Regions from separate parts of the Massilia putida genome, predicted to be linked through region 1. Evidence: riboswitches for the same ligand, from Rfam matches in the RefSeq annotation. Region 1 holds a riboswitch; each other region holds the start of a gene.
What was found. A riboswitch is a leader RNA that binds a small molecule or an ion and turns the genes downstream of it on or off. The one in region 1 is predicted to bind cobalamin.
Positions count from the first base shown of each region.

Region 2: another riboswitch for cobalamin. It lies ahead of BVG12_RS23415 (TonB-dependent receptor domain-containing protein); the one in region 1 lies ahead of BVG12_RS28015 (TonB-dependent receptor).
Region 3: another riboswitch for cobalamin. It lies ahead of BVG12_RS09405 (energy-coupling factor ABC transporter permease); the one in region 1 lies ahead of BVG12_RS28015 (TonB-dependent receptor).

Region 1 is NZ_CP019038.1:5,789,302-5,794,340, reverse strand. Features, by position in the region: gene BVG12_RS28030 (thiol:disulfide interchange protein DsbA/DsbL) at 1-50, opposite strand, end outside; gene BVG12_RS28025 (hypothetical protein) at 101-433, opposite strand; gene BVG12_RS28020 (thiol:disulfide interchange protein DsbA/DsbL) at 476-1,138, opposite strand; gene BVG12_RS28015 (TonB-dependent receptor) at 1,359-3,341, opposite strand; cobalamin riboswitch at 3,411-3,635, opposite strand; gene BVG12_RS28010 (M1 family metallopeptidase) at 3,682-5,039, shown strand, end outside.
Region 2 is NZ_CP019038.1:4,762,635-4,767,673, forward strand. Features, by position in the region: gene BVG12_RS23410 (FecCD family ABC transporter permease) at 1-775, opposite strand, end outside; gene BVG12_RS23415 (TonB-dependent receptor domain-containing protein) at 796-2,637, opposite strand; cobalamin riboswitch at 2,706-2,939, opposite strand; gene BVG12_RS23420 (histidine phosphatase family protein) at 2,934-3,467, opposite strand; gene BVG12_RS23425 (adenosylcobinamide-GDP ribazoletransferase) at 3,464-4,249, opposite strand; gene cobT (nicotinate-nucleotide--dimethylbenzimidazole phosphoribosyltransferase) at 4,249-5,039, opposite strand, start outside.
Region 3 is NZ_CP019038.1:1,624,136-1,629,174, reverse strand. Features, by position in the region: gene BVG12_RS09420 (PHA/PHB synthase family protein) at 1-1,556, opposite strand, end outside; tRNA gene BVG12_RS09415 (tRNA-Cys) at 1,686-1,756, shown strand; gene bluB (5,6-dimethylbenzimidazole synthase) at 1,778-2,452, opposite strand; cobalamin riboswitch at 2,535-2,741, shown strand; gene BVG12_RS09405 (energy-coupling factor ABC transporter permease) at 2,873-3,553, shown strand; gene BVG12_RS09400 (energy-coupling factor ABC transporter substrate-binding protein) at 3,550-3,870, shown strand; gene cbiQ (cobalt ECF transporter T component CbiQ) at 3,857-4,591, shown strand; gene BVG12_RS09390 (energy-coupling factor ABC transporter ATP-binding protein) at 4,588-5,039, shown strand, end outside.

The DNA.
Region 1 (5,039 bases):
GCGGTCAGGGACAGCAACAGGCCGAGGCCGGCGGCACGCAGGAGCTGCATGGCAATCCTTCAGGTCATGAAAGCCTGAAGATTACCATTTCCGCAAGGAATTATCGACGTCCGACCGGCGGCGGCGCTTCCGGCTTCACGTGAGTCATCCCGTACCACAGGTGCTGCCACCAGTGCTCGCGCGAGTGCACGGTCAACAGGCATCGCTGGTCGATCTCGCCTTTGAACACGGGATCGACGCACTGTTTCGTCGTCAGCGCGTTGCGCTGGTTTTCGGCATTGACCAGCGCAATGGCGAGCCAGAAGGCCAGGCCCGCGAGCACGACCACGAGGCACCAGGCCAGATGGTTCCAGTTGCTCGTGTCGAACAGATGTTCCTCGTCCGGCTTGGACTTGTCGTACATCCTCAGGATCTTGCCTTCGACATCACTCATTGCGCTGTTTCTCTACCTTTGCTGATTTCGCGTTATGTCGCGTTATTTCGACTTCGCCGCTTTCGCCACCAGGGCGTCCATCACCTGCAAGGTCGCCTGGAACAACACGGGCTCGCTGGTGGTCTTGACCGAATTGTAGACGATCGAAGGCGACGTCTGGTACTTGCCGTCGATGATGACGGTCGGCACGCCGTCGACCTTGTAATCGGTCGTGATCTGCGGCAGGCGGTGCAGCTTGGTCATCACGCCGAACGAGTTCCACACTTCCAGGAACTTGTTGCGGTCGATTCCGTTCTTGGCCACCCAATCGATGATCGCGGCGTCCGTGTTCAGGCGCTGGTGATCCACGTGCCAGGCCTTGAACACCTTGCTCTGGAATTCCTCGGCCTTGCCCATCGCTTCCAGCGTGAGGTACAGGTGCGCTTCCGGATCGTTGGGGCCGGAGAACGGCAGGTGGACGCGCTTGAACTGGATGTTGCCGCCCTGTTTTTTGACCCACTGTTCGAGCTGCGGTTCCAGCGCGTTGCAGTGCGGGCAGTGGTACATGAAGAACTCGATCACCTCGACCTTCTTGCCCGTGGCCTGCACCGGCTGCGGCTGAGCGAGCGTCACGTACTCGACGCCGCTCTTCGGGTCGGTCGGCGAAGCGAAAGCGGTGCTGGCGGCAAGCGCGGTAGCGAGCAGGGCAAAACGCAGGGAACGCATAATTTTCCTTCTAGATTGGTTAAGCGAACGATCGCGAGATTACCACTTTTTCGTTCGCCAGCCTTAGCCCTGGCTTATTTATTGCAATTGGCTACCGTCGTAACCAACAGATGCCGCTGACACGTCATTCCCGCGCAAGCGGGCATCCATGCTGAGCCACTTCGATCTGTTCAGTATGGATCCCCGCTTTCGCGGCGGTGACGGCGGAGCGAGCTGCGACTTAAAAGTCGTACCGTGCCGACAGTTTCAGCTGGCGCCCATCGCTCGGATAGATGCCCGATTTGCAGCCGAACGCATTGCTGAAGTAGTGGCGGTCCGCCAGGTTCAGCCCCGTCGCGGCGACTTCCCACGCGCCGAACTTGACGGCGTAACGCGCGTCGAGCGTCGTGTAGGACGGCATGCGCGCGCCGCAGCTGTTGCTGAAGTCGTTGCCGTAGCGCTGGCTGTCGACCCATTGCGCGCCCACGTCGGCCGACTGGCCATTGCCCGGTGCCCAGGCCAGGCGCGCGGTCACCACGTTCTTCGGCACCAGCACCAGTTCGCGGCCGGTGTTCGGGCCGTCCGTGAAGCGGGCCAGCACGTGCTGCACGTGCGCTGCCGCCCGCCAGCCGGCCGCCAGCTGCGCTTCGGCATCGATCTCGAAGCCCTTGCGCTCGGTCGGGTCGAGGTTCGTGTTCGCACCCCAGCCGCCGTTCGCGGTCGGATCGAAGAAGATCTCGTTGTTCAGGCGATGACGGAACACGCGCGCCGTCAACGTACGGCTGTCGTCGCCCGGCGCGTGGCGCAAGGTCGTGCCGAATTCCAGGTCGTGCGACGTCTGCGCCTTCAGGATGTCGATGCTGGTGCGGTAGCCGTTCTCGTCCACGTTCGCCACACGGTAGCTCTGTCCCGCCTTGGCGAACACCTCGACGAGCGGATGGACGCGGTAGCTGGCCTGCGCTTCCCACGCGTTCTGCGATTGCGAGCGGTCTTCCGGCGCGACGTGGGCCACGGCGTCCACGACGTCCTTGTCGAAGTTCTCGTGGCGCGCGCCGAGGGCGACGCGGCCGTCGTGGGCCGGATCGAAGCGCAGCTCGTCGCGCAGGTATACCGCTTTCGACGACTGGCTCGCATCGGCGTTCGAGTACGATGCCGTCGTCTTGCGCTTCCAGCGCGTGACGTCCAGGCCGCCCACCAGTTCGTTGAGCATGCCGCCGACGTCGGACAGCCAGCGGGCACGCGGCGAGAACTGGTCCTGGCGGCCGTCGTACGCATTGGCCGAGCCGAAGGACAGGTAGTTCGACCGCAGGTTGCGCTCGCGGTGCGACAGGTCGGCCGCCAGGTCGACCGCGCCCAGGCGGTACTCGGCGAAGACGTTCGCGCGGTCGGTGTTCAGCGAGCCGAAGTCCTGCGGGGTCGAGGCCTGGCGCGGGTCGGCGTCGAACTGCGCCAGCGTGAGCGAACCGGGAAGGCGCGTCTCCTGGCGCGCGCTCTCGACGTGGATGCCGGCGCGCCCGCCCGTGAAGCGGGTCTGCAGGTTGAGCGAGGCCGTCGTCTGGTCGAAGTCGCTGTTCCGGCGGTAGTTGTTGCTGCCCTGGCGCGCGACGGCGATGTCGGCACTGATGTCGCCAGCGGTCTGCGACAGCTGCGCACGCACGTCGTGCTCGTGGAACGAACCGCCTTCCGCAAACACGGAACCGTGCATGCCGGCGGCGACGGCGCGGCGCGTGGTGATCTGGATGACGCCTCCGGTCGCGCCTTCGCCGTACAGCACGCTGGCGCCGCCGCGGGTGATCTCGATGCGCTCGACCGTGTCGATCGGGATCGTCGACAGTACGGTGTTCGCCAGCTCGTTCTCGTTCAGGCGCACGCCGTCGACCATGATCACCATGTTCTGCGCGCTGTTGGTGCCGAAGCCGCGCAGGTCGAGCGCGAAGTCGGGCGACGAATCGAGGCTCTGGCGGCCGAACACGCCGCCGACCTTGCGGATCGCGCTGTTCACGTCATTGACGCCGGCGCGGCGGATGTCGTCCTGGGTGATGACGGTGGCGCCGATCGGACGCAGGCTTTCGACACTGGGAAAACGGGAACCGGTGATGACGACGGTCGACGGGATGTCGTCCTGGGCGCGAACGGCGCCGGCAAACAGGGACAGGGATACGGCGCAGGCCAGCGCGATCGGCTTGACGGCCGGCGCGCCGCGGGTGGAGGCGGCAGAATTCATTGGATGTTCAATCTTCGTTTGGCCGGCAAGCGTCCCCGCACGCCGGCGTACACAAAAGCGCGGTTTGACACCGGCTTCCCCTGTCTGGCCGGTCTCCGGGCTCCAAGACGGACCGTCCCACCTTCCTATGCAAGCACAGTGGTTATCGGGGCGGCCTGTCGCCGATGCGGCGACGCTTGTTTACCGTTGCGGGGGCAGCACACGTTGGCGACCCGCCGGAGGCGCGCGCTTCGTGTTTCCCGTTTAACTGCACGCGCAGACGCGCGTGCGGGCACCAAACCTGGGGATTATAACCTGTATAGTGTGGGCACAAAAATTACAGCCACGCCAGGGGGCTCGCATGCATCCTCGTTTCAGTGTCCGCTTCGCCATCGCCGCCGCCCTGCTGCTGACGGGCACAGTGCGCGCCGCGCCGGCGTCCGACGGCATCGCCCTCGCCGCACCCGACGCCGCCGCCGTGCGCGTGCCCAGCAGCCCGGACGCCTGGGGCGGCCCGCGCACGGGCCGCGAGCCGACCTTGTCCGACCGCGTCGTCCATTACGACATCGACGCCACGCTCGATCCCGTCAAGCACACGGTCGCGGGCCGCGAACGGCTCACATGGCGCAACCGCAGCAAGGTCGCCGTGAAGAGCGTCTACCTGCACCTGTACATGAATGCGTTCGAGAGCGCGGGCAGCACGTTCTTCACGGAGCGGCGCGAGCGCGACGGCACCTTCCGCTCCGGCGTCGACATCAAGGACGCATGGGGCCACATCGCCCTGAGCCGCGTCGCACAGGGCGGCGCGAATGTGCCGTGGACCTTCGTCCATCCCGACAACGGCCCCGCGACGGACCACACGGTGGTGCGTTTCGACCTGCCGCAGGCCGTCGCGCCGGGCCAATCGACCACGTTCGACATCGACTTCCTCACGCAGCTGCCGCGCGTCGTCGCGCGCACGGGATACTTCGGCACCTTCCACCTCGTCGCCCAATGGTTCCCCAAGATCGGCGTGCTGGAACTGCCGGGCGAACGCGGGGCACAAGCGCCGCGCTGGAACGTGCACGAATTCCACATGAATTCCGAGTTCTACGCGGACTTCGGCAGCTACGACGTCAAGTTGACCGTCCCGCGCGGCTACACGGTGGGCGCGACGGGCGAGCCGCAAGGCGCCCCCGTCGACAAGGGCGGCCTGCGCACGTGGCGCTTCGTGCAGGGCGACGTCCACGACTTCGCCTGGACCGCCGACAGCCAGACGGCGAAGCCCCTCGTCGACACGTGGACCGGCCCGGGCAGCCCGCCCGTGACGGTGACGGTGCTGTACCCGCCCGAATTCGCCGCCAGCGCGGCGCCCGCGCTGAAGACGGCGAAGGAATCGCTGACGTATTTCTCGAACACGCTGGGCCCCTACCCGTACAAGACGCTGACCGTCGTGATCCCGCCCTACAACGCGGAGGAAGCGGGCGGCATGGAATACCCGACGTTCTTCACGGCCGAAGCCTATCGGACGGTCGATGCGCGCACGGCGAACCAGTTCGCGCTGGCCTTCGTCACGATCCACGAATTCGGCCACGGCTATTTTTATGGCCTGCTCGCGTCGAACGAATTCGAAGAGCCGATGCTGGACGAGGGCCTGAACGAATACTGGGACAACCGCATGATGCGCGACCAGGGCCAGCTGGCGTTCATCGCGACGCCGCTGCTGGCCCGCCTCGGCTT
Region 2 (5,039 bases), 1.0 Mb from region 1:
TGGCCGTCAGCACGGCCGACACGAAGAACAGACCCTTGCGCACGGCGCCGACGCGCACGCCCAGCGTGGCGGCGGCTTCCGCATGCAGCGCGAGCATGTTCATGGCGCGCGCACTGCGCAGCGCGTACGCGAGCGCCGCGCCCAGCACGAGCCAGGGCAGGATGCGCAGCGGCGCGCCGGCCAGGTCGCCGATCATCCAGAACACCATGCTGCGCAGCCGGCCTTCCGGCGCGATCGACAGCATCAGCGTGACGAGCGCCATGCTGGCCGACGCCATGATCACGCCGGTCAGCAGCAGCATCGACGTGCCGCCTTCCGCCGCGGCGCCACTGCGCATGTCGCGCCGCGCCAGCACATACAGCAGCAGCGCGACCGTTACCGCGCCGCCCATCGCCGCGACGTCGACGGTGGCGGCCGCGCACATCATCAACAGCGCGAACAGCGCGCCGACCGACGCGCCGGCCGAGATGCCGAGCACGTACGGATCGGCCAGCGGATTGCGCAGCAGCGCCTGCATCATGACGCCGGCCAGCGCGAGCGCGCCGCCGGTGACGAAGGCCATCAGCGCGCGGCCGGCGCGCAGCTCGACGAGCGATGCGGCCAGCGATTCCGGCCGACCGCGCAGCACCTGCGCCACCGCGTCCGGCAGGTCGGACGGCGCGACGGCGATCGATCCGGTCATGCCGGCGATGAGCAGGCAGGCGATCGCAACGCACAGCAGCGCTGCGATGATCGGAACGGCGCGCTGGCGCAGGGGCGGTGGAACAGGTTGCATGGCTCGTCGGTACATGGTGTTTAGCGGAGACCGTAGCGGATGCCCGCGAACCAGGTGCGCCCGGCCGTGCCGTAGTTGCGCGCCAGCTCGTAGTGCTTGTCGGCCGCGTTGTCGACGCGGACCAGCAGCGACCAGTCGCGCGTCATGTGCCAGGTAGTGTACAGGTTCAGCAAACCGTAGCCGCCAAGGACGTTCTTGTTCGCGGCGTCGTCGAAGCGGCGGCCGGACGCCTGCAGCTCGACGCCGGCGTCCACCTGGCCCAGGTTGTAGTCGGCAGTGACGCTGGCATGGCGGCGCGCGCGGCGGGCCAGCTGCTTGCCCGTCGTCTCGTCGCGCGGATCCTGCAGGTCGGCGCTGGCGCGCAGATCGAGGTTGCCGAGGCGCGTGTCCGCGGCCAGGGTCAAGCCCTCCAGCAGCGCGTGATTGACGTTATAGGCGCAGCTGCCGGTGCGGGTCGGGCATGGGGTGACGGTCACGATCATGTCGGTCAGGCGGTTGCGGTAGTAATTCGCCTGCAGGTCGACGCCGGCCACGCGATACTGCACGCCCGCTTCCGCGTTGCGGCCCCGTTCCGGCTGATTCGATACCAGCCCGTAGCCCGGATAGAACAGTTCGTTGAACGTGGGCGCGCGGAAGCTCGTACCGAAGCTGGCCGTGGCGCGCAGGTCCTTCGTGAACTCGTAGCCGTAGCCGGCGGCGCCCGTCGTCTTCGACCCGTATTCGGAACGGTCGTTGCGCGCGCTGATGTCCAGCAGGTGGCTGCCGCGGCGCAGGTCGTACGCGGCCGCGACGGCATTCGTGATGCGCGTGCGGTTGACCTCCTTGACGGAGCTGGACAGGACCTGCTCCTTGCGGTGGCCGGCCAGCACCTGCAGCGTGTCGCCGTTCAGGTCGAACGTGTTCTGCCACGTGAACTCGTCCTGGCGCGTGTTTAGCTGGGCGTTGCCGGACGGCGCCGTGCTCGTGAAGCTCCCCAGTTTATCTTCCGAGCGCGCCACCTGGACGCTGCTGCGCCACATGGGGAGGATGCGGTCGTTCAGGAACACGGCATAGCTGTCGACTTCCTGGATGTTGTGGGCGTCGAAGGCCGAGCTGCCGTTGTCGTATTGCGCATTCAACCGGCTCTGCAGGAATTGCGCCCCGATCTCGTGGCCCTCCGCCAGGCGCAGCGCGACGCGGCCATTGACGCTGTTGCGCGTGTAGCCGTCGTCGTCGCCGTTGTAGCCGAACGCGCCGGGACGCGTGGCCGAGAAGCCGTCCGATTCTTCGTGCGCACCGGAAAGCGCATACGTCACGCTGTGCTCACCGCCCGTCGAGCCGCGCACGCTGGCGTCGTACTGGTTCGTGCCATACGTGCCGCCGCCCGCGCCGGCGCTGAAGGCGGGACGGCCTGCGCTCTTTTTCGTGAAGATCTGCACGACGCCGCCGATGGCGTCCGCGCCGTACAGGGAGCTCAGGGGACCGTAGACGATCTCGATGTGGTCGACGGACGACAGCGGAATCGCGTTCCAGGCGGCCGCGCCGGTGGTCGCGGAACCGATGCGCACGCCGTCGACGAGCACGACGACCTGATTGCTGTTGGCGCCGCGCAGGAAGACGGAGGTGTTGGTGCCGGCGCCGCCGTTGCGTGCGATTTCGATGCCGCGCTGGCGGCGCAGCACGTCGGCGACGGAACCCGCGCCGGCGCGGGCGATTTCCTCGCTGCTGATGACGACGGTGTCGGGGATTACCTCATCGGCGCGTTGCGGCGTGCGGTTGGCGGTGACGACCACGGTATCGGGAACGGGGGCGGCGTGGACGGAAGTGGAAGCGGCAAGGACGAGCGAAAGCGCGGCGGCCTGCCGGGAAACGGAAACTGACATGATGTGTTCGTAATGGGCAACCGGCCGACGTCCCCGTCAGCCAGGTGAACAGAAGCGCGTGACGAATCGCGCGCTTCCACCTTTTGGCCGGTATCCGGGCTGGCAAGTATGGCCGTCCGACCTTCCCATGCGGATGCACAGTGGTATGTGGAGACGGTTGCCGCGCGTGCGTCGAACGCGGGCGGCACTTGCTTACCGTTGCGGGGGCAGCACACGTTGGCGCTTGTTCGTAAAGCGCTTCGTGTTTCCCGTTTAACTGCGCCCGAGAGACGGGCGCGAGCACCAAAACGCAGACATTATACGCCCAGCACGACGAGTTGCCCGTAGTCGATGCGATGCGGCGTCTGCGCCGCCTGCAGCGCGGCCTGTTCGAGCGGCGTCCCGTCGTGCAGCGCTGTCAGCAGGCGGATGGTGCCGGCGTGGCAGACGATCAGCGCGGACGGTTGCCGCAGGTCGTCGACGAACGACTGCACGCGGCGCGCGACGTCGAGCACGTTCTCCGCGCCGCCGGGGCGGTAGTGGAGGAGATCGGCGGCCCAGGCGTCGACGTCGCTGCGCGGGATCGCGGACCACGGACGCAGTTCCCACGCGCCGAAATCCATCTCGGCCAGGCGCGCATCGAGCGTCACGCGGCCCGGGGCCAGGCGTTCGGCCAGCAGGGCACAGCGTTGCAACGGGCTTGCGTAGACGGGCAGGTGAGGTATGTCTTGCTTCGCCAGCGCCGCGTGCACGCGGGCGAGTTCCGCGTCAGGCACCGGGACGTCGCTGGCGCCATAACACAGGCCAGGTGCCACGTCCGGTCGCGGATGGCGCACCAGGTACAGCGTCATGCCGCAGTCCAGGCGGCGTGGCCGAGCGTGGCGAGCACGGCGACGTAGGCCAGCGCTTCCGCCAGTTGCTGCACGGCGCCGAGGCAGTCGCCCGTGTAGCCGCCGAGGCGGCGCACGAAGAGGCGGCCCAGCCACAGCGCGGCGGCTGTCGACGCAAGCACCGCGGCCAGCATCGCGGCCGGGGTGATCCAGCCGGCGGCGAGCATGCACGCGGCCGGCACCGCGCACGTGAGCGCCGCGATCGCGAATTCGTGATTCGTCATCTGCTGCGCCAGCGGCTTGGCCTTGCCCTCGCCGCGCACATAGTCCAGTTTCCAGATCAGCGCCGTCGCGGCGAGACGCGAGACAGGATGCGCGACGAACAGCGCAGCCACGGCCACGCGCGGCGGCAGCAGCGCCAGCGCGGACAGCTTGGTCGCGAGCATGCATACGATGCCGATCGCGCCGTAGGCACCGACGCGCGAATCCTTCATGATCTCGAGCGCCCGCTCCTTCGTCATGCCGCCGCCCAGGCCGTCGCACGTGTCGGCAAAGCCGTCTTCGTGAAAGGCGCCCGTGATATAGATCGACGTCGCGGTCGACAACACCGCCGCCATGGGCGCGGGCAGTACGTGCGCGGCCGCGTAATAGATGCCGGCCGCGATCGCCGCGACCACGCAGCCAACGAGCGGGAAGTAGCGCGACGCGTGCTGCAGCCAGCTGGCTTCGAAGCCGACCCAGGCCGGGACCGGCAGCCGCGTGAAGAACTGCAGGGCGATGAAGAACAGTCTGATTTGATGCATCAAGCCGACTTTTCGCTGACGCTGGCCGACTCGAACGTGGCCATCTCGTTCAGGAAGTTTACGGCCGCGTGCAGCAGCGGCAGGGCCAGCGCGGCGCCCGTGCCTTCGCCCAGGCGCAGATTCAGCTGCAGCAGCGGCTCGGCGCCGAGCGCGTCGAGCATGCGGCGGTGACCGGATTCGTCGGAACAGTGCGCGAACACGCAGTAATCCAGAATCGCGGGCTCGATACCCACCGCCACCAGCAGGGCGCTCGTCACGATGAATCCGTCGATCAGCAGCACCTTGCGCAGCGCGGCCGCCTTGAGCATGGCGCCGGCCATCATCGCGATCTCGAAGCCGCCGAACGTGGCCAGCACCGCAAGGGTATCGTCGACGCCGGCGTGGTGCAGCGCGGCTGCTTCGATCACGCGCCGTTTGCGCAGTACGCCTTCCGGCGACAGGCCCGTGCCGGCGCCGACGCACTCGGCGACGGGGATGCCGGTCAGCTTGTGCATCAGGCTTGCTGCCGCCGTCGTGTTCCCGATGCCCATCTCGCCGAAGCCGACGACGTTGCCGGGCAGGTTGGCCGCGAGGGCGGCGCCGTGTTCCAGCGCGGCCGCGCACTGCTCGGGCGTCATCGCCGGCTCGAGCGCGAAGTTGCGCGTGCCGTACGCCACCTTGCGGTCGATGAGACCCGCGCGGACGCCGAAATCGTGATTGACGCCGGCATCCACCACATGCAGATCGATATCGTTCTGGCGCGCGAACACATTGATGGCGGCGCCCTGGGCCAGGAAGTTTTCGACCATCT
Region 3 (5,039 bases), 2.8 Mb from region 1:
ACGACGCCCGCGTTGTGGCCGCCCGTGGTCAGCAGGAATGTCACCGACGTGTCGCTCAGCGGAATGATCTTGTAGACGGAGCGCCACGGAGCGACGTGGTCCGTCATCGTGCCGACCGCGAGGATGGGAATGTGGATGTCGGTCAGCGACACGGGCCGGCCATTGACGATGTAGCGCGAGCTGGCCAGGCTGTTCTGCAAAAACAGGTTGCGCAGGTATTGGGAATGCATGCGGCAGGGCATGCGCGTCGCGTCCGCATTCCACGACGCCAGGTCGTTGTCCTTGTCCGGAATGTCGAGCAGGTAGTGGCGCAGGCGGCGCGACCAGATCAGGTCGTTCGAGCGCAGCAGCTGGAACGCGCCGGCCATCTGGCGCGTGTCCAGGTAGCCCTGCTGCCACATCACGGCCTCCAGGAAGCTGACCTGGCTCTCGTCGATGAACAGCGACAGCTCGCCCGGTTCCGTGAAGTCGACCTGGGCCGCCAGCAAGGTCATGCTGGCCAGCCGCTCGTCGCCGTCGCGCGCCATCGCCGCCGCCGCGATCGCCAGCAGCGTGCCGCCCAGGCAATAGCCGCAGGCGTTGACCTGGGGCGCGCCGGTCTCGCGCACGACGGTGTCCAGCGCTTCCATCACGCCATGGCGCCGGTAATCTTCCAGCGACAGGTCGCGGTCGTCGGCCTGCGGATTTTTCCAGGAAATCATGTACACCGTATGGCCGTGCTCGACGAGGTAGCGGACGAGCGAGTTCTGCGGCGAGAGGTCGAGGATGTAGTACTTCATGATCCACGCCGGCACGATCAGCTGCGGCACCGCGTGGACCTGCGGCGTGACGGGATCGTAGCGCAGCAGTTCGATGAGATGGTTGTCCATGACGACCTTGCCGGGCGTGATGGCGACGTCGCGGCCGGGCCGGTGGCTGACGGGCGCCGTGGTGCCGGCCAGCGCCCGCCGCAGGTCGGTGCCCGCCCGGGCCAGCCCATGCACGAGGTTCTGGCCGCCGCTGGCGAGCGTGACCTGCTGCGCCACCGGGTTGGTGGCGATGAAGTTCGACGGCGCGACGCCGTCCAGCAACTGGCGCGCGACGAACGTGACCACGTCGCCGTGGTGCGACGACACCCCGCGCACGCCGCTCGTGGCCCGGTGCCACCATTGCTGCGTGAGCAGGAAGCCCTGGCTGAGCTGGTTCCACGGCCAGGTATGCCACAGCGGATCGTTGAAGCGCTTGTCCTGCGCCAGCGGCTGCACGGGCTCGGCTGCCGTGCCGAACATGGCGCTGGCGCTGTACTGCAGCCAGCGCTGCATGTTGCTCGCGGCCTGCACGCCCAGCTCCATCTGCTTGGCGGGCGACAGCAGCAGGTGGCTGGCCCAGTCGTACCACGCGCCGGCCAGCGCGGCCGGCGAGACGTAGCCGGTCACGCGCCCCAGCGCGGCGTTCAGTGCCAGGTCGATGTGGGCATGCTCGACGCTTGCCTCGGGATAGCGCGGCCGCGGCCCGCCTTGCCACGTGCTGGCTTCGCGCCGCTGTTCGCTCGGCGGGATTTCGGACAGGATGTTCATGGCGCGCGGGCTCCTTACAAAGATGCATGGCCGTTAGACCAGGATCCGGCCGCTTAGTGCCGCGCGGGAGCGTAAAATTGCTTGATGCATCGCAGTTGCGAGCCCGGCGGTGAACGTATCATTTGCTTCGGCGAGGTAGCAAAGCGGTTATGCGGCGGCTTGCAAAGCCGTTTAGACGTGTTCGACTCACGTCCTCGCCTTTCGAATTACACGGGTTGCCGTCAAACAGGCGTTTGCCCGAACAGCGAACCCGGCTGTCCCCAGGTATCTTCATACAGCATGTCGTCCACGGCGCGGCGCTTGTCCCAGCCTTCGGCCTCGAGCATGGGCGCAGGGTAGAACTGCGCGACGTGGCCGACGCACAGCACGGCGATCGGCATGGTGTCGTCGGGCATATTGCACAGCGCGCGCACGCGCTGCGGATCGAACAGGGATACCCAGCCGACACCGATCCCTTCGGCGCGCGCGGCCAGCCAGAAGTTCTGGATCGCGCACGATGCCGACGCAAGATCCATCTGCGGCATCGTGCGCCGGCCGAACACATAAGGTTCGCGCTTGTCCATCAGCGCGACGACGAACAGCTCGGCGCATTCCAGGATCCCCTCGACTTTCAGACGCATGAAATCCTGCGCGCGCTGGCCGAGCGCATGCGCGGTCTGCACGCGCTCGTCGTCCACGTGGGCGTGGATGTCGCGACGCAGCTCGCGGTTGACGATGCGGATGAAACGCCACGGCTGCATCAGTCCGACACTGGGCGCGTGGTGCGCGGCCCGGATGAAGCGTTCCAGTTGTTCCGCATCGACAGGCGTTGCGAGGAAGTGGCGCATGTCGCGCCGTTCGAAGATGGCGCGGTAGACGCCCTCGATTTCGGGGGACGAAAAGGCATTGGGGGACATGGGAATCCTCTACTGAAGGACGGAAGGCGGGGCGGTACCGCATTTTTTTTTCGAGCAGAACTAGGCTGCTTTCGCCGTTCAGTGTAAGATCGCGGCCTTGGGTGCGTCAATTCCTCTCGGAATTGCGTTAAACGGGAAACCGGTGACACCGCCTCGCGCGGCCATTCCGGTGCAGCCCCCGCTGCTGTAAGCCTGACGACTCTGCCTGTAAGCCACTGCGAGCAATCGCGGGAAGGTGCGGAGAAGGATGACGGCGAGCCAGAATACCGGCCCAGACAAGCCAGCACCATTCCCCGGGGTGACGGGAAGCCGCTGCCGATCGCGTCGTGCGCCGGGCTGTGTCCGCGTGCCGTCCACCCGTCGGCCGTCCTCTTGCCTCCCCGTTGGTGCCGTTATGGACCATTCGACGGGAGGATTCGAATGCACATCATGGAAGGTTTTCTGCCGCCCGTTCACGCGCTCGGCTGGACCGCCGTTTCCGTTCCTTTTCTGGCCTGGGGCCTGCGCTCGATGGGGCGCGGCCTGCGGGCGCATCCCGAGCGGCGCATGCTGCTCGGCGTCGCCGCCGCGTTCGCGTTCCTGCTGTCGGCGCTCAAGCTGCCGTCCGTGACGGGCAGCTGTTCGCACCCGACCGGCGTCGGCCTCGGCGCGCTGCTGTTCGGGCCCGTCGCGATGGTGCCGGTGGGCTTCGTCGTGCTGCTGTTCCAGGCGCTGCTGCTGGCGCACGGCGGCATCACGACGCTCGGCGCCAACGTGTTCTCGATGGCGATCGTCGGACCGTGCGTGTCGTACGGCGTCTTCCGCGCCGTGGCCGCGCTGGGCCTGACGCGTTCCGCCGCCGTCTTCCTGGCGGCCTGCGTGGGCGACCTGGCGACCTATGTGACCACGTCGGCGCAGCTGGCGTGGGCATTTCCTGCTGCGTCCGGCGGCTTTGCCGCGTCGTTCCTGAAGTTCGCCGGGATCTTCGCGCTGACCCAGGTGCCGATCGCCATCAGCGAAGGCCTGCTCACCGTGCTGGTGGTGAATGCGATGGCGCGCTTCAACGCGCATGAATTGCGTGCGCTGCCCGTCATGGCGGTGCGTGCGCGGGAGCCGGCATGAAGCGCCGGACGTGGTGGATTCTCGCGGCCGTCATCCTGCTGACGGTGCTGCCGCTGTGGCTGGCGCGCGCGCCGGCGGGCGGTTTCGGCGGTGCCGACGACGCCGCCCGGCAGGCCGTCGGCACGATCGCGCCCGGCTACCGGCCGTGGTTCGCGCCCCTGGTCGAACCGGCCAGCGCGGAGATCGCATCGCTGTTGTTCGCGCTGCAGGCCGCCGCCGGCGCGGGCGTGATCGGCTTCTGGCTGGGTCTCTCGGTTGCGCGCGAACGTGCGCGCCGCGCGGCGGATCCGACACGGGAATACGATGCGGATCGATGACGCCGCCTACGCCAGCCGCTGGCGCCATGTCGCGCCGTCGGCCAAGCTGCTGTTCGCGTCCGCCGGCACGGCCGCGGCATGGATCGCGCACGGCCCCGGCGCATTGGCCCTGCTCGCGGCGGCCTCGATGCTGGCCGCGCTGCTGGGTGCGCGCGTGCCGCCGCGCACCTATGTCGCGGTGGCGCTGGCGCCGTGCGGCTTCCTGCTGCTGTCCTGCCTGACGATGCTCGTCGCGCCCGGCACCGACGGCGCCTGGCACTGGACGCCAGCGGCGCTGCCGTTTGTTGCGCGCACGGCGCTGCGCTCGCTCGCCGTGCTGGCGGCGCTGCTGGGCCTCGTGCTCACGACGCCGCTTCCCGACCTGCTCGCGCTGCTGCGCCGCCTGCGCGCGCCCGAGCTGCTGCTCGACCTGATGGCGCTGAGCTACCGCATGCTGTTCGTGCTGCGCCAGGCGTGGGACGAGGGCGTCACGGCGCAAAGCGCGCGCCTGGGCCATGGGGGCTGGCGCCGGGCGTGGCGCTCGACCGGGCTGCTGGCCGGCCAGATGGCGGTGCAGGTCTGGCACCGGGCCGCCGCGCTGCAGGCGGCCGCCGACGCGCGCGGCTACGACGGCCGGCTGCGCTTCCTGCCGGGCGCATTCCCCCATGCCCGCCGCGACCGTCTCGCCGCGCTGCTGGCCGGTGCCGCGCTCATGGCCGTGGCGCTCGGAGACCGGTCGTGACGGCCGCGTCGCTGCTCGCCTTGGAGGCCGTGGACCATGTGTTCGCCGACGGCAGTGCCGGCCTGCGCGGCTGCGGCCTCGCGCTCGCGCGCGGACGCCGCCACGCGCTGCTGGGCGCCAACGGCGCCGGCAAGACCACCGTGCTGCAACACCTGAACGGCTTGCTGCGCCCGACGGCGGGCCGGCTGCTGTGGGAGGGGCGGCCGGTCGATTACGGACGGGCGGGCCTGGCCGCGTTGCGGCGCCGCGTCGGCCTGGTTTTCCAGAATCCGGACCGGCAGCTGTTCTCGGCGCTGGTCGAGGAAGACGTGTCGTTCGGTCCGTTGAATCTCGGCCTCGACGCGGACACGGTGCGCGCCCGCGTGGCCGCGGCGCTGGACGCCGTCGACATGGGCGCGCACGCGCGCCGCCCCGTGCATCACCTGAGCTTCGGCCAGAAGAAGCGCGT